Regions from separate parts of the Brachybacterium aquaticum genome, predicted to be linked through region 2. Evidence: predicted binding sites of a transcription regulator. Region 2 holds the regulator's gene; the other holds the start of a gene.

Region 1 (14,452 bases), 640 kb from region 2:
GCTGGGGAAGAACGCCTGGTGGATGCCACGGTGGCTCGGGAAGATCCTGCCCCCGGTGGACGTCGAGGGTGAGGGCCTCGGCGCCGTCCTCGAGCACCGCCGCTGGACCGAGGAGCATGGCGAGCACGCCCTGCGCGTCCAGGACGTCGAAGTGCCGCTGCGGGGCGGCCACGGCCGGCTCGGCCCGCTCACCGGCCAGGTCGAGCCCGGGCGGATGCTCGTGGTCCGCTCGGCCGACGACGCCGCCCGCAACACCTTCCTCGCGCTCGTCGCGGGGCGCCTCACGCCCGCCGCCGGCATCCTCGCCGTGCACGACCGGCTCGCCCCGGACGACCTCGGTGCCATCCAGGCCCGCAGCCCGTGGATCCCGGCGGGCACCGACGTCGCCGCGCGGCTGGCCGAGATCGACGTCCGCAGCGCCCGCCGAGGACTGATCGTCATCGAGTCCCTCGCCGACCTCACCCACGCCGCCCGCACCGTCGACGACACCCTCGTCGAGCGGATCGATGCACTGCTCGAGGCCGGCGCGACCCTCGTCGTCGGCTCCCGCGCCGACGACCCCGTCGAGGCGGAGCGCGACCTCCACCGCACCCTGCGCGACCCCCGCCGTCTGCTCGCCCTCTCCGTCCATCGCGCCGCGGAGCCGGACCCCTCCGGTCCCTCCCATCGCGCCGACGACACCGCCCCGGAAGGAGCGCTCGCATGAGCCGCCTGTCCCACCCCCGCACCCTCGTCGTGGTCCTGGTGCTGCCGCTGCTCGTGGCGGCGCTGGGCATGTGGGCCCTCAGCGGCCGCGTGGACCGCCTGGACACCGTCCCCGCCGCGGTCGTGAACCTCGACCAGGGCGCCGAGATCACCGACGAGAACGGCGACACCCAGACCGTGCCCTTCGGCCGCCTCCTCGCCGGCGCCCTCACCCAGCCCGGCACCGTCGAGGACCAGGACACCCCGGAGACCACCGGCTTCGACTGGCAGCTGACCAGCCAGGACGACGCCGAGTCCGGGCTGAAGGACGGCACCTACTCCGCCGTCGTCGTCATCCCCGAGGACTTCTCCAAGCGCCTGGCCACCATCGGCACCCCCGAGGCGACCCGCGCGATCCTCGAGGTCACCACCAACGACGCCTCCGGCCAGATCAACGCGCTGGTCGGCACCGCCGTCGCCCAGGCCTCCGCCTCCACCATGGGCGGGCAGATGGCCGAGCAGTACCTCAACGGCCTCTACCTCGGCTTCAACGACCTCGGCGACGGCTTCTCCGACGCGGCCGACGGCGCCGAGGAGCTCGCAGGCGGCACCACCGACCTCTCCGACGGCACCCGCCAGCTCGCCGACGGCACCTCCGCTCTGGCCGACGGCACCTCGGAGCTCGCGGACGGCTCCCGCGACCTGGCCGACGGCGGGCGCGAGCTCGCCGACGGGACCTCCGACCTCGCCGACGGCAGCACCGCGGCGGCCGACGGGGCCGAGCAGTTCGCCGGCGGCGTGTGGACCTTCGCCGACGGGACCTGGCAGACCGCCGACGGCTCCCGCACCCTCGCCGACGGGCTCGACCAGCTCGCCACCGGCAGCGAGGACCTCGCAGGCGGCGTGGCCCAGCTGCAGGCCGGGATGCGCGGCACCGACACCCAGCCGGGGCTGCTGGACGGTGCCGAGCAGCTCGCCGCCGGCGTCGAGGGCGACGGCACCGCCGCGAACCCGGGCCTCGAGGCCGGCGCGGACCAGCTCGCCACCGGTCTCGAGCAGTACGCCGACGGCGTCGCCCAGGCCGGCACCGCCGTCTCCGGCGACGGCACGGCGAACAACCCGGGCCTCGCCCCCACCGCCCGCACCCTCGCCGAGGGCACGGCCGAGCTCGGCGAGGGCGCCCAGCAGGCGGCCGACGGGCTCTCCGGCACCGACTCCCAGCCCGGGCTCGCCCAGGGCGCCGACGGGGTCGTCTCCTACGCCGAAGGGCTCCGGTCCGTCCTGGACGGCGACGGCACCGCGCAGAACCCCGGCATGGACGCGCTCGCCGGCGGCATGTCGCAGAGCGCCTGCGCCCTCGCCGAGCGCTACCCCGACGATCCCGAGGTGCAGGCCCTGTGCCAGCAGGCCCAGGGCATGACCGGCTACGTCGACGGCACCCGCGCCGTGCTCGACGGCGACGGCACCGCCGCGAACCCGGGCCTGGTCGCGACCGCCCAGGGTGTCGGCGAGGGCGCCACCCAGGCCGCGAGCGGCATCCAGCAGCTCGCCGACGGGATCAACGGCACCGCCGACCAGCCCGGCCTCGTCCAGGGCACCGAGGGCATGGTCACCTACGCCGAGGGCATCGAGACCGCGTTCACCGGTGACGGCACCGAGGCGAATCCGGGCCTGGTCGAGGGGTCCTCGCAGCTCGCCGAGGGGGCCCGCGCCAGCGCCGACGGCGCCGGCCAGCTCGTCACCGGCGTGACCGGCCTGCGCGACGGCATGGTCCAGTACGCCGACGGCGTGGACCAGCTCGCCGAGGGCGCCGGACTGCTCGCCGAGGGCACCCGCGCGAGCGCCGACGGGGCCGGGCAGCTCGCCGACGGCGCCGGTCAGCTCGCCACGGGCGCCGACCAGCTCGGCACTGGCGCGGATCAGCTCGCGAGCGGCAACCGCCAGCTCGCCGACGGTGCCGGGCAGCTGGCCGACGGCGCCGGTCAGCTCGCCGACGGCACCGACCAGCTCGCCGACGGCACGACGGAGCTCGCCGACGGCACCTCGGAGCTCGCCGACGGCAGCTCCGACCTGGCCGACGGCGCGGATCAGCTCGCCGACGGCACCGGGGAGCTCGCGACCGGTCTGCGCGAGGGCGCGGACGCCGTCCCCTCGTACAGCGAGGACGAGCGCACCCGCATGGGCGAGATGGCCGCGGCCCCGGTGACGGCCGAGGCGCAGCGCGAGAACGAGGCGAACGGCGCGTCGACCGCGACCTTCCCCTTCGTCACCGCGCTCGCGCTGTGGCTGGGCGCCTTCGGCACCTTCCTGCTGCTGCCGGCCCTGTCCCGGCGACTGCTGGACCGGGCCCTGCCGATGTGGCAGGTCGTGCTGCGCTCCCTGGCCCCGGCCCTGCTGATCGCCGTGGTCCAGACCGTGGCGGTCCTCGCGGTGCTCACGGCCGTGGGCATCTCCCCCGTCTCCCCGCTCTCGGTGGGTCTGATCGCCTTCGCCGGCGCGGTGATGTTCGCGGCCCTGCACCAGGCGCTTCTCGCCCTGCTCGGGGACCGGATCGGCCGGATCGCCTCGGTGATGCTGATGGTGCTGCAGGTGGTGATGCTGGTGGGCATCGTCCCGATCCAGACCGCTCCCGAGGCGCTGCAGGCGGTCAGCGGCCTGATGCCGCTGGCGATCGTCACCGAGGGTCTCGTGCACGCCGCGCTCGGCGGGGCGCTGGTGAGCACCTCCGGCACGCTGCTGGCGATCCTCGCCTGGGCTGCGATCTCGCTGCTGCTCACCCTGGCGGTCTCGCGCGGCGCCCGCCGCGCCGACCGCGCCTCGCGGATCGACGCGGGGGCGATGCCGGCCGCCGCCTGAGCCGGTCGGGCTCCGTCGGCCCTGTGCTCAGGCGGCTCCTGCCGCCCCGAGGTAGGCGAGGATCGCCCGCACCCGGGGGTGCTCGTCCTCGGACTCGGGCAGGTCGAGCTTGGTGAAGATGCCGCGGGTGTGCGCCTCGACGGTTCGGGAGGGGACCACCAGGCGTCGCGCGATCGCCCGGTTGCTCCATCTCTCGGCCATGGGGGCGAGCACCTCCCGCTCGCGCGGGGTGAGCGGGTCCAGGACGGAGCGCGTCGTGGCGCCGCCGAGCATCTGGCGGACCACCTCGGGGTCCAGGGCGGCTGGCCGGTCGGCCACGTGGTGAACCTGGTGCTCGCCGACGAGACCTTTGCCGTGATCGGCGGTCTGCTCCAGGTCGCCGGTCTCTTGATGATCACCCGGGCCGCCCTGCACCTGGACGACCGCCGGTGGATCGCCCACGGCTGAGCCCGCACCGATCGGAGTTCGTCATGGATCTGATCCTCGCCCCGCCCGCCGACGCCCCCGACGTCGGCCGCAGCACCCTCGGCCGCAGCACCACCACGCGCAGCATCGTCGGCCGCAGCATCGTGGGCCGCCCTGCGGCGCCCACCGGCCCTGCCCCGCCCGTCGTCCCCGCATCGCAGCCGCAGGGCGCGCCCCTCGTGCCGCCGCGCTGGGCCACTCCCCCGTTCTGGGGCTGAGCGGGCGTCTCCCACCGGTGGCTCCTGCTCACCGGAAGTCCCTGCTCACCGGAAGTCCCTGCTCACCGGAAGTCCCTGGACCTCCCCGCCGCGGCGAGGTCCAGGGGCTCCACCGCGTCCGCCACCAGGTTCACCGCCCCGGTGCGGTTCTCGAGGATGCCGCGCAGCACCACCGCCCGGGCGGTGCGCAGCAGGGCGCGGTGGCGCACCCAGAAGCCCTGGGAGCAGACCACGTTGAGGATCCCGGTCTCGTCCTCGAGGCTGAGGAAGGTGACGTTCCCGGCGGTGGCCGGGCGCTGGCGGTGGGTGATCACCCCGGCCACCCGCAGGCGGCTGCCGTCCTCGACGTCCCGGGTGCCCAGGATCGAGGCGACCCCGTCGGCCGCGAGCTGCTCGCGCACGAGCGCCATCGGATGGTCGTCCAGGGTGATCCCGGTGGCCCAGGCGTCGGCCCCCGCGAGCTCCTCGTCGCTCATCCCGGGCAGCATCGGGGCCTGCGCCCCGACCGCGAGGCCCGGCAGGGTGTCCGGGGACTCCTGGGCGGCGGCGCCCGCGGCCCACAGCGCCTGGCGGCGCGACCCGGCCAGGCCGTCCAGCGCCCCGGCGGTGGCGAGGGCCTCGAGCTGCCGTGCCGTCAGCCGCACCCGGCGGGCGAGGTCCGGGATGGAGGTGAAGGGGCCGTGGCGCCGACGGGACGCGATGATCTCGTCGGCGGTGTCGGTGGAGATGCCGCGCACCTGGTCCAGGCCCAGCCGGATCGCGGGGCCGCGCCCGGCCCGCTCCCCCTGCACCTGCGCCCCGGGGGTCTCGATCCGGTAGCCGACGTGCTCCTCGTCGGTCTCCAGATCGGTGCGGGCGCGGCTGAGAAGCACGTCCGGTCCGCGGGTGAGCACGCCGTGGCGGCGCGCGTCGGCGACCAGGGACTGCGGGGAGTAGAAGCCCATCGGCTGGGAGCGCAGCAGCGCCGCCGTGAACGCGGCCGGGTAGTGGCACTTGAGGTACGCGCTGGCGTAGACGAGGTACGCGAAGGAGTAGGCGTGCGACTCGGGGAAGCCGTAGTTGGCGAAGGCGAGCAGCTTGCGGTGGATCGCGTCGGCGTCCTCCCCGGTGATGCCGTGGCGGGCCATCCCCTCGAACAGCGCGTCGGACAGGTCCAGCATCTTCTGGGTGGAGCGCTTGGAGCCCATGGCGCGGCGCAGCTGGTCGGCCTGGGCGGGGGTGAAGTCCGCGATGTCGACCACCATCTGCATCAGCTGCTCCTGGAACAGCGGGATCCCGAGCGTGCGCCCGAGGGACTTCTCCAGCCGCGGGTGGAGGAAGGTGACCTCCTCCTCGCCGGCGCGGCGGCGGATGTAGGGGTGCACGGAGCCGCCCTGGATGGGGCCGGGGCGGATGAGCGCCACCTCGACGACGAGGTCGTAGAACTCGCGCGGCTTCAGGCGCGGCAGGGTGGAGATCTGGGCGCGGGACTCGACCTGGAACACACCCACGCTGTCCCCGGTGCAGAGCATGTCGTAGACGGCCGGGTCCTCCTGCGGCAGGGTGCGCAGCTCGAAGTGCTGGCCGTGGTGCTCGCCGACGATCCGCAGGGCGTGGTCCAGCGCCGTCAGCATCCCGAGCCCGAGCAGGTCGAACTTGACCAGTCCCGCGTCGGCGCAGTCGTCCTTGTCCCACTGCAGCACGGAGCGGTCCGCCATCGCCGCCCACTGCACGGGGCACACCTCGATCACGGGCCGGTCCGCGAGCACCATGCCGCCGGAGTGGATGCCGAGGTGGCGGGGCGCGTCGCGCAGCTGCTGGGCGAGCGCGACCACGTCGGCCGGGACGTCCGCGTCGGCGAGCGAGGAGAAGGAGCGCTCGATCCGCTTGGAGAAGGCGTCCTGCGCGCCGGGGTCGTAGCCGAGCGCCCGGGCGGCGTCGCGCACGGCGAGCTTGGCGCGGTAGGTGATGACGTTGGCGACCTGGGCGGCGTTCTCGCGGCCGTAGCGCGCATAGACGTGCTGGATCACCTCCTCACGACGGTCCGAGGCGATGTCGATGTCGATGTCCGGCGGACCGTCCCGCTCCGGGGCGAGGAACCGCTCGAACAGCAGATGGTGACCGACGGGCTCGACCGCCGTGATCCCCAGCGCGTAGCAGACGGCGCTGTTCGCCGCGGATCCCCGCCCCTGGGCGAGGATCCCCTCCCCGGCGCAGAAGTCGACGATCTCGTGGACGATGAGGAAGTAGCCGGGGAAGTGCAGGTCGTTGATGACCTTCAGCTCCTTGTCGATCTGCGCCCACGCGCCCGGCACCCGCTCGGGGGCGCCCGGGGCGGGGCGGGGCCCGTAGCGCTCGCGGCCCTCGATCTCCACCAGCTCCACCAGCCAGCTGGCCTCGTCGTGCCCGGCCGGGACGGGGAAGGGCGGCAGGTCCGGGGCGAGCAGGCGCAGGTCCAGGGCGCAGTCGCGGCCCAGCTGGGCGGCCTGTGCGATGGCGCCGGGGTAGCGGGGCAGCAGCTGCGCCATCTCCTCGCCGCTGCGCAGGTGCGCGGGGCGGGAGGAGAGGTAGGGGTCGGCGCGCTCGAGCGGCACCCCGGCGCGCAGCGCGGCATGGGTGTCGGCCAGGCGCTTGTCCGCGGGGCGGGCGTAGTGCGAGTTCGTGGTCGCCACCAGCGGCAGCGAGATCGCGTCCAGCCCGGACTCCTCGCGCACCAGGCGCGCGCCCTGGGCGAGGGCGTCGTGCAGCTCGTCCGCCTCTCCCCCGCCGCCGGCGATCAGCTCGACGGCCACGTTCCCGGCCCCGAACAGGTCCACCAGGCGCGCGATCTGCGCGGCGGCGGCGCGGGCCGCCCCCTCGAGGTCCCCGCTCTCCAGGTGCGGGGCGACCGCGCGGGTCACCGCGCCCTTGCGGCAGCCGGTGAGGATCAGCCAGTGCCCCTGGCGGGCCAGGCGCGAGAGCTCCGCGAGCCGGTAGCGGGCCACGCCCTTCTCACCGCTGTCCAGGTGGGCGCGGGCGATCGCGGCGGACAGCTGCCGGTACCCGTCGGCGTCGCGGACCAGCACCAGCAGGTGCTCGCCGTCCGGGTCGGGGGTGCCGGCGCGGGGCGCGGACAGCACCGGGGTGGTGCCGGCCGCCTGCGCCCCGGGCTCCAGCCCGAGGGTCAGCTCCGCCCCGAACACGGTCGCGATCCCGGCCTCCGCCGCGGCCTTCGCGGCGCGCACCACGCCGGGCAGCCCGTCGTGGTCCACCAGCGCGATCGCGCCGAGGCCGAGGCGGGCGGCCTGCTCGGCCATGTCCTCGGGGCTCGAGGCGCCGTCGAGGAAGCTGAAGTGGGAGTGGGCGTGCAGCTCCGCGTAGTCGACGGTGCGCGCGGGGCGGTAGCCGTCCTCGGGGACCTTCCCGGTGTGCTCGACGATGATCGGCGGGGTGACCACCTGCGCCGGACGGTCCGAGAGGATCGCCTCGATGTCCTTCCACGCCGGCGGGCCCAGGAACCAGCCGGCCATCAGCGGGGGTCCTCGGTGGGTGCAGTCTCAGTCATAGAGCCCCTCCAGCGTCCATTCCCCCGCCCGCGACAGGGCGAGGACGGCGGTCTCCTCGGCGTCGGCGCCGCGCAGCACGAGCTGGAGGCGGGCGGCACGGGTGCCGTCGGGCGTCCACCAGCGCTCGTCCAGCACGGTCGGCGCGCCGTGGGCGAGCACGGGGAAGCCCGAGCCCGCACGCAGGCCGGCGCGCTGCAGGGCGGGCAGGCCGGGGGCGGTGACCAGCATCCGCGCCGGGGCGGTGCTGAGCAGCCCGCGGGCGGTGACGACCACGGGGCGCCCGTCGGCGTCCTCGAGCGCCACCGGCGGCGGGGTGCGGAACACGGTCGCGGGGACGGGGCGGGGCAGGGAGCCGGGCCAGGGGCCCTCGCGACGCTCGGGCCGCTCGCTGCGCCAGGGGATCGTCGCGGTCTGCGCGGCCAGCAGCCTCCCGCCGACGGCGACCGGCACCTGCACGGCCTCCTCCCCCGCCAGGCCCTGGGCGCGGGCGAAGGCGCGACCGGCGCGCTGGGCGGACTCCCCCGCCCCGCCCCAGAGCGCCGGGGCGCTCTCCCCCGCCGGGGCCAGCTGCAGGGGGTGCAGCCCGAGGCGGACGATCGCCCCGGTCGCCGGCCCGCCGAGCCGCGCGCGGGTGATCCAGCCGTCGCACTGCCAGCGGATGCGATCCACGACGTCGCCGACGCCGAGCGCCCCGTCGTGCCGCCAGGTGCGCTCCATCTCCTCCCCGCTCTCGGTGCGGGCCACGATCCGCAGCCGCGTGCACACCAGCCCCCGCTCGACCAGCTGGGCGTGGAGCTTCTCGGCGAGGGGCCGGGCGATGAAGGCCGCCTGGTCGGTGCGCACCAGCGGCGTCTCGAGCGTGGTCTCGGCCAGCAGCGGCTGGGTGGGGTGGTGCGCGGCGGGCGGGGCGGGCTCGAGCCCGCGGGCGAGCAGGTGGAGGGTGGCGACGTCGGGTCCGAAGCGGTCGGCGACGGCGGCCGACGGCAGAGCGGCCAGGTCACCGAGCGTCGTGATCCCGAGGCGCTGGAGCAGGTCGACGGTCTCGTCGAGGTCCAGGCGGCGCTCGGGCCGGGTCGCGGAGGGCTGGCCGCGATGGCCCCAGCCGGGGCCGACGGGGGCGCGACGCAGCGCGGCGATCGGGTGCGGGGCGAGGTAGTCGGCGCTGCGGCCGGGGCGCACGATCCGACCGGGCCCGGCGGCCAGCAGCGCGGCGAAGGGGCCGTCGGCGATCCCGACCGTGCAGTCCCAGCCGGTGAGCTCCGCGACCGCGTCCAGGAGGTGCTCGGCCAGGGCCGCCTCCCCGCCGTGGTGGCGGGCCGGCCCGCGAGCGGCCATCAGCAGCACCCCGGGGCGCAGCACGTCCACCCCGGCGGCGATGGTGTCCACCGCGGCGGCGACCAGCTCGAACAGGGCGCTCTCCTGCTCCCGGTCGGCCTCGAGCACGAGCGCCTCGGGACAGGCGGCGCGGGCCGCCCGACGGGTCATCCCCGGCATCGCCCCGGCCGCACGGGCGGCGGGACCGGCATGGGTGACGCGGTGCTGGTCGATGAGGAGCACGGGCGTGCGGGCGGGGTCGACGGGCGCGGGGGAAGGAGCAGAGGCACTGTCGACGGGGGCGGGCGCGGAGCCGGCGGGGGCAGCGCTCGCGGGGGCAGCGCTCGCAGGGGCAGTGCTCGCGGCGCCCTCGGCCTCGGTCCGGCGCTGGTGGCGGTCCAGCGCCGCCAGCAGCGGCCAGTCCGGGACGGTGACGGCGACGGTGCGGGTCGCGTCGGCCGTGCGGGTCGCGTCGGCCGACGCGGCGAGCTCGGCCCGGTCGGTCCTCTCTCTCGTCGTCGTCACTATCCGGCCCTCCGCGCCGTGGGCACCAGCCGCATCGGGCGCTGCGCGGGCAGGTCGGCGGGACGGTCCGCGCCCTGCCGGGGAATGTCCTGCACCGCCGCCCCGCCCTGCGGTACCGCGGCGAGCAGGCCGCGCACCTCGGGCAGCAGCACCTCGACCTCGCGGTGCCCGGCGATGCCCCGTCCCTGCGAGGTCACCGCCAGGCGGCGTCGGCGCAGCCGTCCCGAGCCGGTGGAGAGCCCGGTCCAGCCGCGGCCGCTCGCGCGCAGGGTGAGGTCCGCCCGGCCGGGCGGGGTCGCGGCGAGGACGAGGGTGTCGGCGGTGCGGGCACGGCCCAGCAGGCTGCGCCAGAGCGCGGGGGCGAGCGCCAGGTCGGGGCCGAGCACGAGCACCCCCACCCCGTCGGCGAGGGCGGAGAGCACCTGCGGGGTCTGGTCCCCGTCGGCCGGGGCGAGGGCGAGCCGGGTGGGGTCCAGACCCGCGTCCAGTGCGGCGCGCAGGCCGAGGTCCGGCATGCCGGCGACCGCGCACCAGGCGTCGTCCCCGGCCGCGGCGACGGCGAGGGAGAGCAGCAGCGAGGTGGTCGCGGCGCCCTCGACGGCGACCGAGCTGCCCGCGCGCAGGGTCCCGCGCGGGACCAGGGGCGCGAGCGGGCCCGGCAGCGGCAGGCGCGCGCCGAGCCCGTCGTCGGCCTCCTCCGCCGCGCCCTCCCCCGGCGACGGCTGGAGGGAGGGGCCGCGCAGAGCGGTGCGGTCGATCCGCCCGCCCCAGCGCGCCGCCGAGCGCTCGGCGGCGCCGAGCGCCGCCCGGGCCCGGGACAGGCGCTGGGCGAGGTCCTCGGACCGGGTCTCCACGGCTGCGCTGCTCATCGACTGCTTCTCCTCCCGGACCTCTCATGCCTCGAACTCGTGTTCGAATATCTGTTCGAACCATACGCTTCCCGATCGAGACGCTCAAGGTGTCCAGGTCATGACTTCGAACGTGCATACGAAGCCTGGTGGAGGGGTGTGACAGACGGAGCCGCGGAGATGCCCGGCACTGCGAGGACGGCCTGGTGCGCACCGCGAGCTCATGCATCGGCGCAGGTCAGGGTGTCGTAGCCGGCTCCCTCGCGAGGAGGGGTGGCTCAGAACGGCGGTTCGGGTGGGTGGCGGTGCTCCTCGCGGGCGCGGCGCCGGGCCTCGCGGTCGGCGAGCCAGCGCTGCCAGGACTCCTGGAGCACCTCGACCATGACGGGAGTGGCCAGGTCGGTGTCGTCGGCGACGACCACATCGACCATGTCCCCTGCCGACCAGGCGGTCCGCCCCGGCAGGTGCGCGGTGCGGGGCAGGCGGACGGGGTCCAGGTGCCCGGCGGTCTTCGCGCGGTGGTGCTGCCAGCACAGCAGGTGGAGGTTCTCGATCTCGGTGAGCCCGCCGCGCTCGGGGTGGCCGTGGTCGTACTCCTCGATGTGGTCGGCCTCGGAGGCCCAGGAGATGGGGCGGGTGCAGCCGGGCACGGCGCAGGTGGCGTTGCGCAGGCGGAGGTGCTCGAGCATGCCGCGGCTGGGGGTGTAGCGCTCGGCCGGCAGCGGCAGGTACGCGCCGGAGCAGGGATCGGTGAGGACCCGGTACCAGACGTCGCTGCCGCCGGCGAGCTCGCGCGCCATGCTCGCAGGCAGCGGGATCATGCCCTCGAGCATGCCCGGCTCGTCCGAGGCGCCGAGCAGGGTGAGCACGGGGATGGTGGCGTTGATCCGGAAGCGCGGCGCGGGCACGGCGACCCCGTCGGTGTCCAGCGCCGCCGCCATCAGCAGGTCGTACTGGATCAGGGCCAGCGGGGCCTGCATCGCGGTCTCGGCGACGGTGCCGCGGGGGTCCAGCGGCGGCTCCTCCCCGGCGGCGAGGGCGTGGCGCTGGGCGGCCTGCACGGCGCGCGCCGCCTCGTCGAGGCGCCGGGCGAGAGCGAGGATCTCCGGCACGGGGCCGATGACCCGCAGGCACCCCACACCGTCGTCCCCGGTGGGGAGCATCTCCACCCGGCGCCTGCCCTCCGGGGTGAGGTGCGGGGGCAGGTCCTTGCGGGAGAGCAGGCGGGTCAGGAGCGTCGAGAGGCGGGTGTGGAACTGCTCGGTGGTGACGTCGGTGGACCAGCGGGAGACGGCCTGGTCCACCCAGGCGAGCTGGGCGCGGGTGAGGTCGACGGTGCGGCGCAGGATCCGCTCGAACCATGCCGAGGGGAACTCGCCGCGCTCGAGGCGCGCGAGAGTGGCGGGGAGCTGGGTGACCGCGCGGTGCGCGTCATGGACCAGGGTCAGGGCGACGGTGCGGGTGCGCCGCACGGCGAGGGCCACGGCGATCAGCTCCGCCTCCGCCTCGTCCTCGTCGGTCTCCTCGTCCTCGAGGTCACGGTAGGACGGGGCGAGCGCGCGGTACCGGGCGGCGAGGCGGATGCCGTCCTCGACGGCGGCCTCCCGCACCTGCTCGAGGTGCGCGGGCAGGGCGGGGTGGTCGGGGGTGGGTGCAGCATCGTCGGCCGACGCCGACTCCTCGTCGCCGCCCGCACCCTTCCCACGCTCGTCGAACCCGCCCATTCCTCCCACCTCCTCGAGGACGCTGTGACCTGGAGAGATCTCGTCCTTCGACCCTACGGAGCACGGGGGTCGAGGAACAGTCCGAGCCCGCCATGGTGGATGACCGGGGTGTGTGGAGGAACCGTCGGCCGCGCCGGAGCGAGCGCCGCGCTCGTCAGGCGCGCCCCGTCGGCCGATGATCGCACCCCACCGGGCGCGCCCCGTCGGCCGCCCCGATCCCCGCCCGCCCGCTCCCCCGCTGGCCGTCCCCGCACCGCACTCGCCGCCTCTGCGATCATGAGGCCCACCCCACACCGACAGGGAGGACGAGGATGCGAGCGCTGGTGCTGCACGAGAAGGGACGCATGTCGATCGAGGAGGTCGAGCCGATCGGCTCCCCCGGTCCCGGGCAGGTGCGCATCCAGATGCACACCGTCGGGATCTGCGCCTCGGACGTGCACTACTGGACCGACGGGAAGATCGGCCCGTTCGTGCTCGAGGCGCCGATGATCCTCGGCCACGAGGGCACCGGAACCGTGGTCGAGGTCGGCGAGGGCGTCACCCACCTGGCCGTCGGCGACCGCGTCGCGATGGAGCCCGGGATCCCCGACCCCACCTCCCGCGCCTCCCGCGAGGGCAACTACAACGTCGACCCGGCCGTCGAGTTCTGGGCGACCCCGCCGTTCGACGGCTGCCTGGTCGACGAGGTGCTCCACCCCGCCGAGTACACCTACCGCCTGCCCGACTCGCTGAGCTTCGCCGAGGGCGCCCTCATCGAGCCCTTCGCCGTCGGCGTCTTCGCCGCGACCAAGGCGAAGATCCGCCCCGGCGACGTCGCCGCCGTGGTGGGCGCCGGCACCATCGGGATCATGACGGCGCTGGCCGCACGGGCCGGCGGCGCGAGCCGCGTGGTCATCTCCGACGTCCTGCCCGAGAAGCTCGCCCTGCTCGACGGGCTCGACGGCATCGTCACGGTCGACGCCACCAGCGAGGACCTCGGCGCCCGCGTGCGCGAGGAGACCGACGGCTGGGGCCCGCGCGTGGTCTTCGAGGCCACCGGCGCGAAGCCCGCCTATCGCTCGCTGTGGGAGCTGCCCGCCCCGGGCGGGACCATCGTGCTGGTCGGCATGCCGGTGGATCCCGTGCCCTTCGACATCGCCACCGCCCAGAGCCGCGGCCTGTCGCTGGAGACCGTCTTCCGCTACGCGAACGTGCACCGCACCGCGATCGACCTCGCCGCGAGCGAGCAGGTGGACCTCTCCCGCTTCGTCAGCGAGACCTTCGCCTTCGACGACGCGCCGAAGGCCTTCGAGCGCTTCCTCGAGGGTCGGCCGACCGACGTGAAGCTGCAGATCACGCTGTGATCCCCGCCGACTCCACGAGTGCTGCCCGCGCGGTGCCGCCGCGGGTGCTGCTGGACCTGGACGGCACGCTCGTGGACCGCGACGGCGCCTTCGCCCGCTGGGCGGAGGGGTTCGTCGGCGAGCTTTGCGGCGGCCGGGAGGATCTCGAGTGGCTGCTCGCGGCCGACGCCGAGGGCTATCGCCCCCGCCGGGAGCTCGCGGCGATGATCGCCGAGCGCTTCGGGCTCGCGTCGGCGGGCGGGGAGGCGTCGGCCGACGGAACCGGCGCGGCCGACGGGCCCGGTGGGGCCGACGCGATCGAGCGCCGCCTGCTCGAGGAGTCCCTCGTCGGCATCGAGTGCTACCCCGGCGTGCTGCCGGCGCTGGGCGCCCTGCGCGGGGCGGGGGCGGAGCTGGTCGTGGTCACCAACGGCCCCACCGCCATGCAGCGGGCGAAGGTCGAGCGGGCGGGGCTGCGCCCGTACCTGGACCGCGTGGTGATCTCCGAGGAGGCCGGGGTCGCCAAGCCCGATCCGCGGATCTTCGCGATCGCCGTGAACGGTCTGGCCTGCGGGGAGGAGACCTGGATGGTAGGCGACCATGCCGTGAACGACATCGGCGGCGCCCGCGGGGTGGGCCTGTCCACCGCGTGGGTCTCCCACGACCGCGAGTGGACCGAGGAGTGGTCGCCGACGCTCACCGCACCGACCGCGGCGGAGCTGCTGGAGCGGATCGCCGGCGGGCGCTGAGTATCTGGGGCTGACAGTCGGGCGTTGGGGGTCAGGCGCCGAGCATCGCGCGGCGCTGCCAGAACACGACGGCGCTGGCCGCGGCGACGTTCAGGGAGTCCACTCCCCCGGCCATCGGGATGACCACGTGCTCGTCGGCCGCGCACAGCGTCGCCGGCTTCAGCCCGTGCCCCTCCGCACCCAGCACGAGGGCGACCTTCCGCGCCGGGCCGAGGTCCACGGC
Region 2 (14,452 bases):
GGGTCGTTGGCATGCGCGAACAGGCCGATCGGGCGGGTGTGCGGAACCGCCATCGGGACCGCCTGCATGCCCACCACCCGCTCGACGTCGAAGTACTCGATGAGGTCGGTGAGCGCCTCGACGAGCCGCTTCCACTGCAGGTCCGGCTCCGGGCCGTCCAGGAGCAGGAAGGGCTGGTCCGCCTCGTCGTACACGAGCCAGAGCGTGAGCTCGGGGATGTCGACGTCGGTGTAGGAGGTGCCGTCGAAGGTCGCCTGCGGGCGTGAGCCGCGGTAGTCCAGCAGCTCGTCGGTGTCGAAGGAGACCAGGCGCAGGTGGCGCAGCTCGTCGCGCAGGTACCGCGCGGCGATGCGGCAGGCGTTGCCGGCATCGACCATCCCCGGCAGGGCGTGGACCAGGGTGAGACCGGAACGGGGCACGGCCTCGAGGACCTCGGTGGACTCGAAGCGGTAGAGATCGCGCGGATCGCGCATCGCGCTCCCCTTCCTCGCGGCCGTCGGACAGTCGGTGACCTGATGGCACGCGCACCCAGGCCCGTCCACCATAATGGACCACCGTGCTTCGCCGCCCTGGGTGCGCCCGGGGCGCGCGCGGCGTGTGGAGAGACATCGAGGGGGCAGGTCAGTGGACGAGTCCGAGCAGCAGACGGTCCGGACCGAGGCGCAGGTCGCACGGGAGATCGCTCGGGAGCAGGAGTACGCGGACCGGCTCTACGAGCGGGTCGACGAGCTCATCGCGCAGGTCGAGCGCAACCTCGACCAGATCCAAGGCTCGCAGCAGGCCTCGACCCACCAGAACCGCTCCGAGCGCGACGCCTTCATGGCGCTGTACGAGGACCGTCTCGCGCTGCTGCGCTCGGTCTCGCGCAGCGTGGTGTTCGGCCGGCTCGACATGGACGACGCCGCGCGCCACTACATCGGCCGCATCGGCCTGTTCACCCCGGAGCGGGAGCAGCTGCTGGTGGACTGGCGCGCCCCTGCCGCTTCCGCGTTCTATCGCGCCACCAGCACCGAGCGGCTCGGGGTGCGGCTGCGCCGGCACCTCATCAACCGCGGCCGCACCGTGGTGGGGCTCGAGGACGACGTGCTGGACCAGTCCATGCTCGAGGGCGGCGCCGAGGACGTGGTGCTGCAGGGCGAGGGCGCGCTGCTGGCGGCCGTCTCCGGCACCCGCACCGGCCGCATGGGCGACATCGTCGCCACCATCCAGGCCGAGCAGGACCGCATCATCCGCTCCGAGAACCGCGGCGTGCTCGTGGTGCAGGGCGGGCCGGGCACCGGCAAGACCGCCGTCGCGCTGCACCGCGCCGCCTACCTGCTGTACACCCACCGTCGCCGCCTGGAGCACACGGGCGTGCTGATCATGGCGCCCACCCCCGGCTTCCTGCGCTACATCGAGCGGGTGCTGCCCAGCCTCGGCGAGTCGGGCGTGGTGATGATGACCCCCGGCGAGATGTTCCCGGGCGTGACCACCTTCGCGCACGACGAGGACGACGTCGCGCGCGTCAAGGGCGACATCGCCATGGCGGACCTGCTCGCCAAGGCCGTCAAGCTGCGCCAGGTCGTCCCCGAGAAGGACGTGCGCCTGCGAATCGACGGCACCGACCTCGTGCTGACCCGGGACATGGTGCGCTCCGCCCGTCGCGAGGCGCGCGCCACCCACCGGCCCCACAACGCCGCCCGCACCGTGTTCGTCCGCGCGGCGATGGACCGCCTGGTCGACGCCTACGAGCGCGCGCTGAAGGCCGAGGGCCGCACCGTGGTCCCCGAGGACCGCCCCGACCTGCTCTCGGACCTGCGCCACGATCCCGAGGTGAGGCGGCAGCTGAACCTCGCCTGGCTCCCCTACACCCCGCAGGGCTTCCTGCGGATCCTGCTCTCCCGCCCGGACCGGCTGCGGGCCGCGGCACCGAGGGCCCTCGCCGACAGGGTGTCGCTGCTGGTGCGCCCGAAGGACGCCGAGTGGACCGTCGAGGACGTGCCGCTGCTGGACGAGATCGCCGAGCTGCTGGGCGAGGACTCCGCCCCGGCGGAGGCGAAGGCCAAGGACGACGCCGAGCGGCGCCGCGCCGACGTGGAGTACGCCCGCAAGGTCATCGAGAACATCGACACCTCCGGCATCGTCCGCGCCGAGGACCTCGCCGACCAGGTGAGCCGCATCCGCGACGGCCGCACCCTCGCCGAGCGCGCCTCCTCCGAGCGCTCCTGGACGTACGGCCACGTGGTGGTCGACGAGGCGCAGGAGCACTCCCCCATGAGCTGGCGCGCCCTGATGCGCCGCGCCCCCACGAAGTCCTTCACCGTGGTGGGCGACGTCGCCCAGACCTCCTCCGCCGGTGGCACCGACTCGTGGACCGCGGCGCTCTCCCCATACGTCCAGGACCGGCTCGAGGTCGAGCACCTCACCGTCAACTACCGCACCCCGGCACGGATCATGGACCGCGCGGTCGCGATGGCGCAGGCCCACTCCCTGCCCGTCACCGCGGTGAGCTCGGTGCGCGAAGGGGACGAGGACCCGCTGCTGGAGCGGACCGAGCCCGGTCAGCTCACGGCGCGCATCGCCGCGGCGGTCCGTGCCGTGCATGCGCGGATCCCCGGGCGCATCGCGGTGATCGCCGCGGCGGAGCGGCTCGAGGACCTCGCCGCCGCGCTGCGGGCCGACGGGGACCTGCCCCGGATCGGGACCGGGTCCGCGGGTGTGGACGACGAGATCGCGGTGATGACCGCGCAGGACGCCAAGGGCCTCGAGTTCGACACCGTGGTGATCGTCGAGCCGGCCGAGCTGATCGACGCCCATGGCGCGGGCGACCTCTACGTCGCCATGTCGCGCTCGACCCAGCACCTCGGGGTGGTCCATGCACGGGAGCTGCCGGCCGGCATGGCTCCGGAGGGTGCAGACGGCGCCTGAGCGCTGGGCTGCCGACCCCCGGACAGGCGATCCCCGGACCGCCGATCCTCTGACCAGCGATCCCCGGGTCGCCGCTCACCTGTCCCGGAACGAGGATCGGCGGCCGTGGCTTCCCCTCCACGACCGCCGATCAGACGCGCACCTCGTCGGTGCACGGAGGACATCTTAAGCACATCCGGGACCCGCTCCGCACCACGTCCGGGAATCCTGTGGACCCCGCCGCGCCGGGGGGCCGGGTGACAGGTGCGGCGCTCAGTCGGCGGCGCCGGCGGTCGCGGCCTGCACGTCCGCAGCGTCACCGATGCCCTCGGCGCGCAGCCGCGCGATGGCGGCCTCGAAGTCCTCGAGGGAGTCGAAGTCCTGGTAGACGCTCGCGAAGCGCAGGTACGCGACGAGGTCGAGCTCCTGGAGCGGCTGGAGGATCGCCAGACCGACCTGATGGGCGTCGATCTCGGCCTGACCGCTGGAGCGGATGTTCTCCTCGACCTTCTGCGCGAGCATCGCAAGCTGGTCGTCGCTGACGGGGCGGCCCTGGCAGGCCTTGCGCACGCCCGAGATGACCTTCGCGCGGCTGAAGGGCTCGCTCACGCCCGAGCGCTTGAGCACGGACAGGGAGGCGGTCTCCGAGGTGGAGAAGCGCCGGGAGCAGTTGGGGCACTGGCGTCGGCGCCGGATGGTCGCGCCGTCGTCGGACGTGCGCGAGTCGACGACGCGCGAATCGGGGTGGCGGCAGAACGGGCAGTGCATCCGCTCAGGGTACCGGCACCGCATGCGCTCAGCGGGCGGAGTTCCCCTCGGCAGGCAGCTCGATCTCGGTGCCGGCGGTGATCCGACCGGTGGGCAGGTGGTTGAGCGCGCGGACCTGCGCGACGTACTCCGAGTGGCTCACGCCCTCGGGGGCGTGCTCCTCGGCGTAGCCCCAGAGGGTGTCCCCGGGCTGGACGGTGACGACCGCGGGACGCTCCTCGGTGCCGGCGAGGGCGGCGGGGAGGTCCAGCACCAGCAGGGCGACGGCCGCGACGAGCAGGCCGAGCAGGAAGGCGACGACGGTCAGGAGGAGGCGACCGCGGCGGGTCGGCTCGAGTCGAACGTGCTCTCGAACCGCACGCGCGGGGCGCTGCTCGTCCTGCCGCGGGAAGGGAAGGACCGTGGCGGTATGGGTACGCATCTCCGAACTCCTGTTCGATCGAATTTCTGTGCGACTGTAGCCGTCGGGTCGTGCGACACGCAAGAGGAATCTCGAACACATGTTTGGCTTCCGTCCGGTGCCGCCCTAGTCTGGGGCCACGGACCTACTGAACCGCGAGGGTCCGACAGACGAAGCCAGGACCCCTCACGCCAGGACCTCAGGAGGCCGCACGATGACGACGAGCACCCCCAAGCCGACCCGGGCCCGCGGCGACGCGCCGGCCGATGCGCGCACCGAGGGGCTCACCCGCCGCCAGCGCCTGGTCCTGGAGACGATCAACGAGGCGGTCGCGGCGCGCGGATACCCGCCCACCATGCGGGAGATCGGTGATGCCGTGGGCCTGACCTCGTCCTCGTCGGTCGCCCACCAGCTGCAGACCCTCGAGCGCAAGGGCTTCCTGCGCCGCGATCCCAAGCGTCCGCGCGCCATGGAGGTCGTCATGCCGGATGCGGATGACGCCCCCGCCCCCGCCGCCCCGGAGTCGACCCTCACGCCGCACTCGGTGAACGTGCCTCTGGTGGGCCGGATCGCGGCCGGCATCCCCATCACGGCCGAGGAGCAGGTCGAGGACGTGTTCACCCTGCCCGAGCGGCTCGTCGGAGGCGGGGAGCTCTTCCTGCTGCAGGTGGTCGGCGACTCGATGATCGACGCCGCCATCTGCGACGGCGACTGGGTCGTGGTGCGCTCGCAGTCCACCGCGGAGAAGGGCGAGATCGTCGCCGCGATGATCGACGGCGAGGCGACGGTGAAGACCTTCGTCCAGCGCGACGACCACGTCTGGCTCATGCCCCACAACCCCGCCTTCGCCCCGATCCTCGGCGACCACGCCGAGATCCTCGGCAAGGTCGTGGCGGTGCTGCGCGCCGTCTGAGCGGTTCCAGCCCGCCGCGAGGCGGCGCAGTGCGCTCAGCTCGCCGCGAGGCGGGGCAGTGCGCTCAGCTCGCCGCGAGGCGGGGCAGCGCGCTCAGCTCGCCGCGAGGCGGCGTAGCGCGCCGAGGGCGACCTCGGGGTCGGAGGTCGGCCACAGCGGCGGCATCGACTCGCGCAGGAAGCTCCCGTACCGCGCGGTCGACAGTCGCGGGTCGAGCACCGCGACCATGCCGCGATCGGACTCGGTGCGGATAAGCCGCCCGGCACCCTGGGCGAGCAGCAGCGCGGCGTGCTGGGCCGAGACCGCCATGAACCCGTTGCCGCCGTGCGCACCGATGCGCTCCTGGCGCGCGGCGGTCAGAGGATCATCGGGACGGGGGAAGGGGATCCGGTCGATGGTGACCAGTCGCAGGGAGCGTCCGGCCACGTCCACGCCCTGCCACAGCGTGAGGGTCCCGAACAGGGAGGCGTCCTCGTGCTCGCGGAAGGTGCGCACCAGGTTCGCCATCGAGTCCTCGCCCTGCACGGCGATCGGCAGGTCCAGGCGGGCGCGCACGTGCTCCGCGGCGAGCTCCGCGCCGCGGCGCGAGGAGAACAGGCACAGCGCTCCCCCGCGCGAGGCCTCCACCAGGTCGGTGAGGTGGTCGAGCATCAGCGGGGAGGGCCCCTCGCGGCCCGGCTGAGGGAGGTGCCGGGCGGTGTAGAGGATGCCCTGGCGGCGATAGTCGAAGGGGCTGCCCACGTCGATCCCGGCCCACGCTCCGGAGTCCTCCGTGCGCGGCAGCGCGTCGGCGTCCATGCGCCCGGAGCGGGCGAGGCCCACCTCCCCCGCGGCGGGCTCGAAGCGGCCGCCGAGGGCGAGGGTGGCGGAGGTGAGCACGGCGGTGCGTTCCTCGAGGATGGCGCCGCGCATCGCGCCGGCGACGCTGAGCGGGGCGACCTGGAGGGAGACCCGCCCGGTGGCCTGGCCGCGGGAGACGGAGACGACGTCGTCCTCCCCCGGGTCGGTGAGGCGCTCGCAGACGTCGATGATCTCCTGCAGGTTCGCGCGGACGGTCTTGCGTGCCCCGGCGAGGGAGTCGTCGCCGGCGTCCTTCGCGTCGGAGTGGGCGGTGCGCGCCTCGACGCGCAGCTGCACGATCGCGTCGGCGAGCCGCTCCGGCAGGTCGCCGATGACACGGCCGTCGGGGGCGAGCTCGAGCGCCTCGCGCAGCTCCTCGGAGGCGTCCTCGAGCGCGGTGCCGGCGACCCCGAGCCCGCGCAGTTCGCGGACGGTGGCGCGCAGCAGGCCGGGGCTGAGCTGGTCGGTGACGGCGCTGGTGACGCGGGCGGTGAGGTCGTGGGCCTCGTCGAAGACGACCACGTCGTGGTCGGGGATGATGCCGTGCTTGTCGAAGGCGTCGATGGCGAGCAGGGCGTGGTTGGTGACCACGACGTCCACCTCGCGGGCGATCTCGCGGCTGCGCTCGGCGAAGCAGCTCTCCACCAGTGGGCAGGAGGTGCCGATGCACTGGTTGCCGGTGACGGAGACCTGGCGCCAGGCGCGGTCGGAGACGGCGTCCTCGAGGGAGTCGCGATCGCCGGAGTCGGTCTCGTCGGCCCATTCGCGCAGGCGCTTGACCTGCTCGCCGAGTCGCTCCCCTCCGCTGCGCGAGGGGTCGGTGGAGGCCTCCGCGAACAGGGCCCCGGGCTCGATGTCCACGGGATAGCCGCCGGCGATCTTGTGCTTGCACAGGTAGTTCGCGCGGCCCTTGAGCAGGGCGAAGGTGGGGGTGCGCGGCAGGTGCGGGGCGAGCGCCTCCACGAGCCGCGGCAGGTCCTTGCGCACGATCTGGGTCTGCAGCGCGATGGTGGCGGTGGAGACCACCACGGGCCGGCCGCTCGCCAGGGCGTGGCGCAGCGCGGGCACGAGGTACCCGAGCGACTTGCCGGTGCCGGTGCCGGCCTGGACCAGCAGGTGACGGCCGCCGGACATGGCGGTGTCCACGGCCTCGGCCATGGCCTGCTGGCCGGGGCGGGGCGAGCCGCCGACGGCGGCGACCGCGGCCTCCATCAGGGTGCCCAGCGGCACGTCCCCCGCCGCAGGGACGGCGGGGTGCTCGGGCGCTGCGGTCATCGGCTCAGCGTATCGGCCGCCCGGGCCCTCCCCGCTCAGGCCGCGCCGTGCAGCTCTGCGGCGAGCGCCTCATCCACGAGGGCGTGCACGCGCGTGCCCTCCATGAGGTGCTCCTCCTCCTCGAGCATCTCGCCGGTGGTGTGTACACGGGAGACGAGGTCCCCGCGGGAGTAGGGCACCACCACGTCCACCTCGACGGCGGGGCGCGGGAGGTGCTCGGCGATCAGCTCGCGCAGCTCCTCGATGCCCTCGCCGGTGCGGGCGGAGACGACGACGCTCTCCCCCACCTGGCTGCGCAGGCGGGCGATGGTCTCGGGTTCGGCGAGGTCGGCCTTGTTCAGCACCACGATCTCGGGCACGTCGAAGCCCTCGATCTCGCCGAGCACGGTGCGCACGGCGGTGATCTGCCCCTCCGGGTCCGGGTGGGAGGCATCCACGACGTGCAGCAGCAGGTCCGAGCCGCCGACCTCCTCCAGGGTGGAGCGGAAGGCCTCGACCAGCTGGGTGGGCAGGTGGCGCACGAAGCCGACGGTGTCGGCGAAGGTGAACTCGCGCCCGTCCGGGGTGGTGGCGCGGCGGACCGTCGGGTCCAGGGTCGCGAACAGGGCGTTCTCGACGAGCACGCCCGCGCCGGTGAGGCGGTTCAGCAGGGAGGACTTCCCGGCGTTGGTGTAGCCGGCGATCGCGACGGCCGGCACCTGGTGGCGGGTGCGGTCGGCGCGCTGGGCCTCGCGACCGGGAGCCATCTCCTTGATCTCCCGGCGGAGCTTGGCCATGCGGTCGCGGATGCGCCGACGGTCCAGCTCGATCTTGGTCTCACCGGGACCGCGCGAGCCCATGCCCGCGCCGCCGGCGGCGACGCGACCGCCGGCCTGACGGGACATCGACTCGCCCCAGCCGCGCAGACGCGGCAGGAGGTACTCGAGCTGGGCGAGCTCGACCTGCGCCTTGCCCTCGCGGGACTTGGCGTGCTGGGCGAAGATGTCCAGGATCAGGGCGGTCCGGTCGACGACCTTGACCTTGACGATGTCCTCGAGAGCGCGGCGCTGGCCGGGGGCGAGCTCGCCGTCGGCGATCACGGTGTCCGCACCGGTCTCGGCGACGATCTCGGCCAGCTCCGCAGCCTTGCCCTTGCCCAGGAACGTGGCAGGGTCGGGGTGGGCGCGGCGCTGGAGGATCCCGTCGAGCACCTCGGAACCCGCGGTCTCGGCGAGCGCAGCGAGCTCGCGCAGGCTGTTCTCGGCCTCGTCGGCGTTGCCGGAGGTGTACAGGCCCGCGAGGACCACGCGCTCCAGGCGCAGCTGGCGGTACTCGACCTCGGTGACGTCCTCGAGCTCGGTGGAGAGCCCGGCGACGCGGCGCAGCGCCTGGCGGTCGGCGAGGTCGTACTGCTCCCCGTCGGTCTCGGAGCCGTAGGTCACGGCGGAGACGGAGGCGTCGCCGCGGGCGAGGATCCGCTCGGTGAGGGGGTCGCGTCGGCGAGTGGCGGGAGTGCCGTCGGTCGCGGGGGTCCCGTCGGCCGACGGGGCCGGGCGGGTCGGGGCGCCGGTCGCGTCCGCGTCCGTCGGGAGTGCGTCGGCCCCGGCTCCTCCCGTGGTGGTCCCGTCGACGTCGAGGTCGGAATCGGGGTCGGGATGGAAGGCGATGGGCACGATCGGGGTTCTCCTTCGGTCGGAAACGGGTTCCCCAAGAATCCCACGTCCCCGCGCCCGGGTCGAGAGATTTTGCGCTGGGCGGAGCGCGGATCACGCCCAGGCGGGCCGGGACGCGGGCTGCGGCTCCGTATCCTGCTCGGGTGGACGAGCACTACTTCACCGCCTCCCCCTCCGCCGAGGACCGTCGCTTCCCGCTCCGGGTGCGCCTGGCCGATCGCGACCTGGACCTGGTCTCCTCGACCGCGGTGTTCAGCGGGCACGGGCTGGACAAGGCGACCGCCGTGCTGCTGGACCGCCTCGACGAGATCGCCGAGCCGCCCGCGGACGGCGTGATCCTGGACCTCGGCTGCGGGTGGGGGCCGATCGCGCTGACCGCGGCGCTGCTGCACCCGGACGCCGAGGTGTGGGCGGTGGACGTCAGCGAGCGGGCCCGGGAGCTCACGCGCGAGAATGCCCGCCGGGCGGGCGCGGAGAACCTCCGCGTCATCGCGCCCGACGAGGTGCCCGCGGACCTGGCTCTCGATGCGCTCTGGTCCAATCCCCCGATCCGCATCGGGAAGCCGGCGCTGCATGCGCTGCTTCTGGAGTGGACGGCGCGGCTGCGGCCGACGGGCACGGCCGCGCTCGTGGTCGGCAAGAACCTCGGCGCCGATCCGCTGGCGCGCTGGCTCGGCGAGCAGCTGCCGGCGCGTCCGGTGCGCAAGGCCGCGAGTGCGAAGGGCTTCCGGATCCTCGAGATCGGACCCGGGGACTGAGACCCGAGAACTGAGAGCCGAGAACTGAGAACTGAGAGCCGGCCTCCGGCGCTGGACCGTCGCGGCTCAGACCAGGGTGGTCCCGTCGGCGACGAGCTGGGCGGGGCCGGTGAGGGTGACCTCGCCGTCGTCGGTCCAGCCCACCTGGAGGCGGCCGCCGGGGACGTCCACGGTCCAGGGGGTGCAGGACTCGTCCCCGGCGCGCAGGGCGGAGGCGACGGCGACGGCCGCGACGCCGGTGCCGCAGGAGCGGGTCTCGCCCACGCCGCGCTCGTGGACGCGCATGGCGACGTGGTGGTCGCCGCGCAGGGTGACCAGCTCGATGTTCGCGCCGTCCGCGGGTTCGGGGTCGAGCGCCGGGCGGCGGGTGAGGTCGAGGTCCTCGAGCACCACGTCGTCGGGCAGGAACGCGACGGCGTGGGGGTTGCCCATGTCGACGTCGGTCGCCTCGAGCCGGTGCCCGGCGATCTCGACGGTCCGCGCACCGGGTGTGCTGCGGGAGGCGCCCATGCCCACGCGGACGCTCCACGGGGCGCCGTCGCTCGCGGCGTCCTCGAGGATGTCGACGGTGCGGACGCCGGCGCGGGTGAGGATCTCGAAGCGGTCGGAGTCCACGTGCCCGGCGCGGCGCAGGTGCGCGGCCAGGACCCGCACGCCGTTGCCGCACATCTCGGCGATGGAGCCGTCGGCGTTGCGGTAATCCATGAACCACTCGGGCGCGTCCGCGGGGGCGTCGATACCGGCGTCCTTGGAGCGGACGGCGCGGATCACGCCGTCGCCGCCGATCCCGGCGCGACGGTCGGCCAGGGCGGCGACGGTGGCGGCGTCGAGGCCGAGGGCGCCATCGGGGTCGTCCAGCACCACGAAGTCGTTCTCGGTCCCGTGGCCCTTGGTGAAGGCGATGCTGCGGCTCATGGACAGGAGCCTACGGCGCGGGCGTCCCCGGCGCGGTGACGCCGGTCTCCCCCGGCGCGGCCCGTCCCTCGCGGGCATGCTCCTGGCGGGCAGTGTCCACGAGGGAGAGGGCGCGGGGCAGCAGGTCGTGCCTCAGGGAGGTGTTCGTGTCGGCGTCGAGCCAGTGCACGCGGGCGTCGCGGCGGAACCAGGTGTCCTGTTTGCGCACCAGGCGCCGGGTGCCCACGATCGTCTCCTCGATCGCGGCCTCGCAGGTGAGGGTCCCGTCGAGAACGGCGAGGCCCTGCTGGTAGCCGATCGCGCGCCGGGCGGTGAGGCCGCGGTCCAGGCCCCGCTCGCGCAGGGCGCGGATCTCGTCGAGGAGCCCGGCCTCGACCATGCGGTGCACGCGCAGCGCGATCCGCTCGTGCAGCTCGGCACGGTCGCGGCGCAGGCCGATCTGCACGGTGCTCGGGTCCGCGTGGACGGGGCGGGGCAGGAAGGCGGTGAAGGGGCGGCCGGTCAGCTCCCCCACCTCGAGCGCGCGCACGATCCGTCGCGCGTCGCCCGGGCCGATCATGGCGGCAGCCTCGGGATCGCGGCCGGCGAGCTCCCGGTGCAGCGCCGCCGGGCCGATCTCGGCGACGCGCTGCTCGAGGCGGGCGCGGACGGCGGGGTCCGTCGGCGGGAACTCGATCTCGTCCAGCGCCGCCCGGACATACAGCCCCGAGCCGCCGACGAGGATCGGGGTGCGGCCGCGGGACCGGATCGCGGCGATCGCCGCACGGGCGTCGGCCTGATAGGCGGAGACGCTCGCCTCCTCGGTGACCTCCAGCACGTCCAGGAGATGGTGCGGCACGCCGCGGCGCTCCTCGGCGGTGACCTTCGCGGTGCCGATGTCCATGCCGCGGTAGAACTGCAGGGCGTCGGCGTTGATCACCTCGCCGTCGAGGTGCTCGGCGAGGGCGATCGCGAGATCGGACTTCCCGGTGGCGGTCGCGCCGACCAGGGCGATCAGCGGCCGCGGGGCGTCCTGCGACTCCGGGGCGGCGGGCGGGTGCATGGCCGCACTGTAGCGACAGCGGCCCCGCCGCACGCCACGCCGCGGGGCCGGGGTCATGGGGATCACGGGTGCTCCTGGCCCCTTTCTCATGCGGAGGGAGTAGGGTGTCCGGCGATCCACGAGACCGGATCACCAGTTCCCTACGACGAGCGCCCGAGGTTGGAAGTGACTGCACCGAACGAGTCCCCTGCGAGGACGGAAGGGGCCGAGGCGAATGCCGATCTGGCTCCGCTGTCCCTGTCGAGGGTCGAGGCGAGCCTCACCCGCCATGGATATGTGTTCGTCGAGGACGGTGAGCACGCGGAGGTGGTCCGTGCTCGCTTCGACGACTACCGCTTCCAGTTCATGATCTCCGGCGAGGGGCACGGCGTGCTCCAGACCCGCGGTCGCTGGAGCCACTCCGTGGACATCTCCCGCAAGGTCGAGATGATCAAGCTGTGCAACGAGTGGAACATGAACCGCATCTGGCCGAAGGTCTACGTGCGCCGCGAGTCGGAGGGTCTGCTCGGCGTGTACGGCGAGCTGGCCGCGGACTTCCACGCCGGCGCCTCGGACACCCAGATCGACAGCGCGATCAAGTGCGGCCTGTCCTCCGTGATCGCCTTCTTCCACAGCCTCGAGGAGCGTCTCGGCGCGGAGCTCGACGAGCTCGACAGCTGAACCGCTCCCCCGTCGGCCGCGAGGCATCTACCGCGAGGCATCCGCTGAGAGGCACGAGCCGAAGTACGTCGGCCGACGGGCATGACAGGAGGGCCGGCACCCCGCGGGGTGCCGGCCCTCCTGTCATGGGCCGGCGATGCGCGCTCAGGCGCGGCGCAGGCTCGGGAGGCCGAGCGTGACGGGACCCGCCGGGGCCCCGCCGCCATGGCCGGTGCCGCAGGAGCTGCCGGCGTCCAGGCCCTGCACCCCCGCCTTCCAGGCATCGCCGGAGCGGGTGCGGCGCACGGAGAACGCACCGCCGTCCAGGGCGCTGTCGGCGAGGAGGTAGTGCGGGGCGGCGCGGGTGACGGTGGTGGTGACCAGGTCGCCGGGGCGCGGACGGTCCTTCTCGGGCAGGTCCGCGGGCAGGGCGAAGTGGACCAGGCGGTGGTCGCGGGCGCGCCCGGAGAGGCGGTGGGTCTCGCGGTCGCGGTCCCCCTCGCCCTCGGCGACGAGGATCTCGACCTGGGTGCCCTCGAGCTTCCGGTTCTCCTCGTGGGTGATGCGGTCCTGCAGGGCGACCAGGCGCTCGAACCGCTCCTGGACGACCTCCTTGGGGATCTGGTCCTCCATGGTCGCCGCGGGGGTGCCGGGGCGGATGGAGTACTGGAAGGTGAAGGCGCTGGAGAAGCGCGAGGCCTCGACGACCTCGAGGGTGCGCTGGAAGTCGTCCTCGGTCTCGCCAGGGAAGCCGACGATGATGTCGGTGGTGATGGCGGCCTCGGGGATCCGGTCGCGGACCCGGTCGAGGATGCCGAGGAACTTCTTGGAGCGGTAGGAGCGCTTCATGCGGCGCAGCACGTCGTCGGAGCCGGACTGCAGGGGCATGTGCAGCTGGGGCATGACGTTGGGGGTCTCGGCCATCGCGTCGATGACGTCGTCGGTGAACATCGCCGGGTGCGGGGAGGTGAAGCGCACCCGCTCGAGTCCGTCGACGTCGCCGCAGGCACGCAGCAGCTTCGCGAAGGCGCCGCGGTCGCCGAACTCGACGCCGTAGGAGTTCACGTTCTGGCCCAGCAGCGTCACCTCGATGGCGCCGGCATCCACGACGTCGCGGACCTCGGCGAGGATGTCGCCGGGGCGGCGGTCCTTCTCCTTGCCGCGCAGGGACGGGACGATGCAGAAGGTGCAGGTGTTGTTGCAGCCCACGGAGATCGACACCCAGGCGGCGTAGGAGGACTCGCGCCTCGTGGGCAGGGTGGAGGGGAACACCTCGAGGGACTCGAGGATCTCCACCTGCGCCTCGGCGTTGTGGCGGGCGCGGTCCAGCAGCACCGGCAGGGAGCCGATGTTGTGGGTGCCGAAGACGACGTCGACCCAGGGGGCGCGGTCCACGATCGCGGCGCGGTCCTTCTGGGCCAGGCATCCGCCGACGGCGATCTGCATGCCCGGGTTCGCGTCCTTGCCGGGGCGGAGCCCACCGAGGGTGCCGTAGAGCTTGTTGTCCGCGTTCTCCCGCACCGCGCAGGTGTTGAACACGACCACGTCGACCTCGCCGCGTCGGGCGTCGGCGCCGTCGGGCGCGGCGGTGTACCCGGCCTCCTCGAGCATGCCGGTCAGGCGCTCGGAGTCGTGGACGTTCATCTGGCAGCCGAAGGTGCGCACCTGGTAGGTGCCGCGCGTGGGGGCGGGAGCGGTGAGAGACATAGCCTCCCCAGAATACGGCGCAGGGCCGCGCGGGGCCCTGTCAGGGCCGACGGGGACGGGGGTGATCCCGCCCCCATCGGGGCGTCCGCCGACCGGGCGGCAAGGTCACAACAGAGTGACAGCACCTCCCGCAGGGGTGGAATGCCGGCGCTCCTGGCCTAGGTTGCCGGTATGACCTCCATTACACCGGACCCCGCGGGGCCCCGGGCCTCGACGACGCGGCCCCTGGTCCAGCTCTCCGGCGTCCAGAAGCACTTCGGCGATCTGCACGTCCTGAAGGACATCGACCTCGAGGTCGCCCCCGGCGAGGTGGTCGTGGTGCTGGGCCCCTCCGGCTCCGGCAAGTCCACGCTCTGCCGCACGATCAACCGCCTGGAGACCATCGACGAGGGCGAGATCCGCATCGACGGCACGGTGCTGCCCACCTCCGGCAAGGGACTGGCGAAGCTGCGCTCCGAGGTGGGGATGGTCTTCCAGTCCTTCAACCTCTTCGCCCACAAGACGGTGCTGCAGAACGTCACCGTCGCCCCCATCAAGGTCAAGGGCGTCCCGCGCAAGCAGGCCGAGGCCGAGGGGATGGAGCTGCTGGAGCGGGTGGGCGTCGCCGACCAGGCCGACAAGCTGCCCGCGCAGCTCTCCGGCGGCCAGCAGCAGCGC

Evidence for each region. The regulator LexA, encoded in region 2, represses DNA repair genes until DNA is damaged. The targets are predictions, from matches to a motif close to TCGAACANNTGTTCGA.
Region 1: the regulator LexA is predicted to act here: its motif matches at 10,499-10,514, upstream of imuA' (DnaE2-dependent mutagenesis accessory factor ImuA').

What each region holds. Positions count from the first base shown of each region.
Region 1 covers NZ_JACHLZ010000001.1:1,430,496-1,444,947, reverse strand. Annotated here, with positions in the region: gene HNR70_RS06485 (MMPL family transporter) at 1-706, shown strand, start outside; gene HNR70_RS06480 (YhgE/Pip domain-containing protein) at 703-3,540, shown strand; gene HNR70_RS06475 (helix-turn-helix domain-containing protein) at 3,568-3,858, opposite strand; gene HNR70_RS16195 (hypothetical protein) at 3,859-3,987, shown strand; gene HNR70_RS06470 (hypothetical protein) at 4,011-4,223, shown strand; gene HNR70_RS06465 (error-prone DNA polymerase) at 4,286-7,711, opposite strand; gene HNR70_RS06460 (DNA polymerase Y family protein) at 7,739-9,586, opposite strand; gene imuA' (DnaE2-dependent mutagenesis accessory factor ImuA') at 9,586-10,455, opposite strand; gene HNR70_RS06450 (HNH endonuclease signature motif containing protein) at 10,713-12,158, opposite strand; gene HNR70_RS06445 (NAD(P)-dependent alcohol dehydrogenase) at 12,470-13,501, shown strand; gene HNR70_RS06440 (HAD family hydrolase) at 13,498-14,229, shown strand; gene HNR70_RS06435 (TrmH family RNA methyltransferase) at 14,261-14,452, opposite strand, start outside.
Region 2 covers NZ_JACHLZ010000001.1:2,066,777-2,081,228, forward strand. Annotated here, with positions in the region: gene HNR70_RS09250 (PAC2 family protein) at 1-473, opposite strand, end outside; gene HNR70_RS09255 (HelD family protein) at 625-2,907, shown strand; gene nrdR (transcriptional regulator NrdR) at 3,160-3,654, opposite strand; gene HNR70_RS09265 (LysM peptidoglycan-binding domain-containing protein) at 3,683-4,075, opposite strand; gene lexA (transcriptional repressor LexA) at 4,269-4,967, shown strand; gene HNR70_RS09275 (ATP-dependent DNA helicase) at 5,061-7,082, opposite strand; gene hflX (GTPase HflX) at 7,118-8,734, opposite strand; gene HNR70_RS09285 (class I SAM-dependent methyltransferase) at 8,878-9,492, shown strand; gene dapF (diaminopimelate epimerase) at 9,559-10,407, opposite strand; gene miaA (tRNA (adenosine(37)-N6)-dimethylallyltransferase MiaA) at 10,418-11,449, opposite strand; gene HNR70_RS09300 (YbjN domain-containing protein) at 11,615-12,109, shown strand; gene miaB (tRNA (N6-isopentenyl adenosine(37)-C2)-methylthiotransferase MiaB) at 12,254-13,795, opposite strand; gene HNR70_RS09310 (amino acid ABC transporter ATP-binding protein) at 13,967-14,452, shown strand, end outside.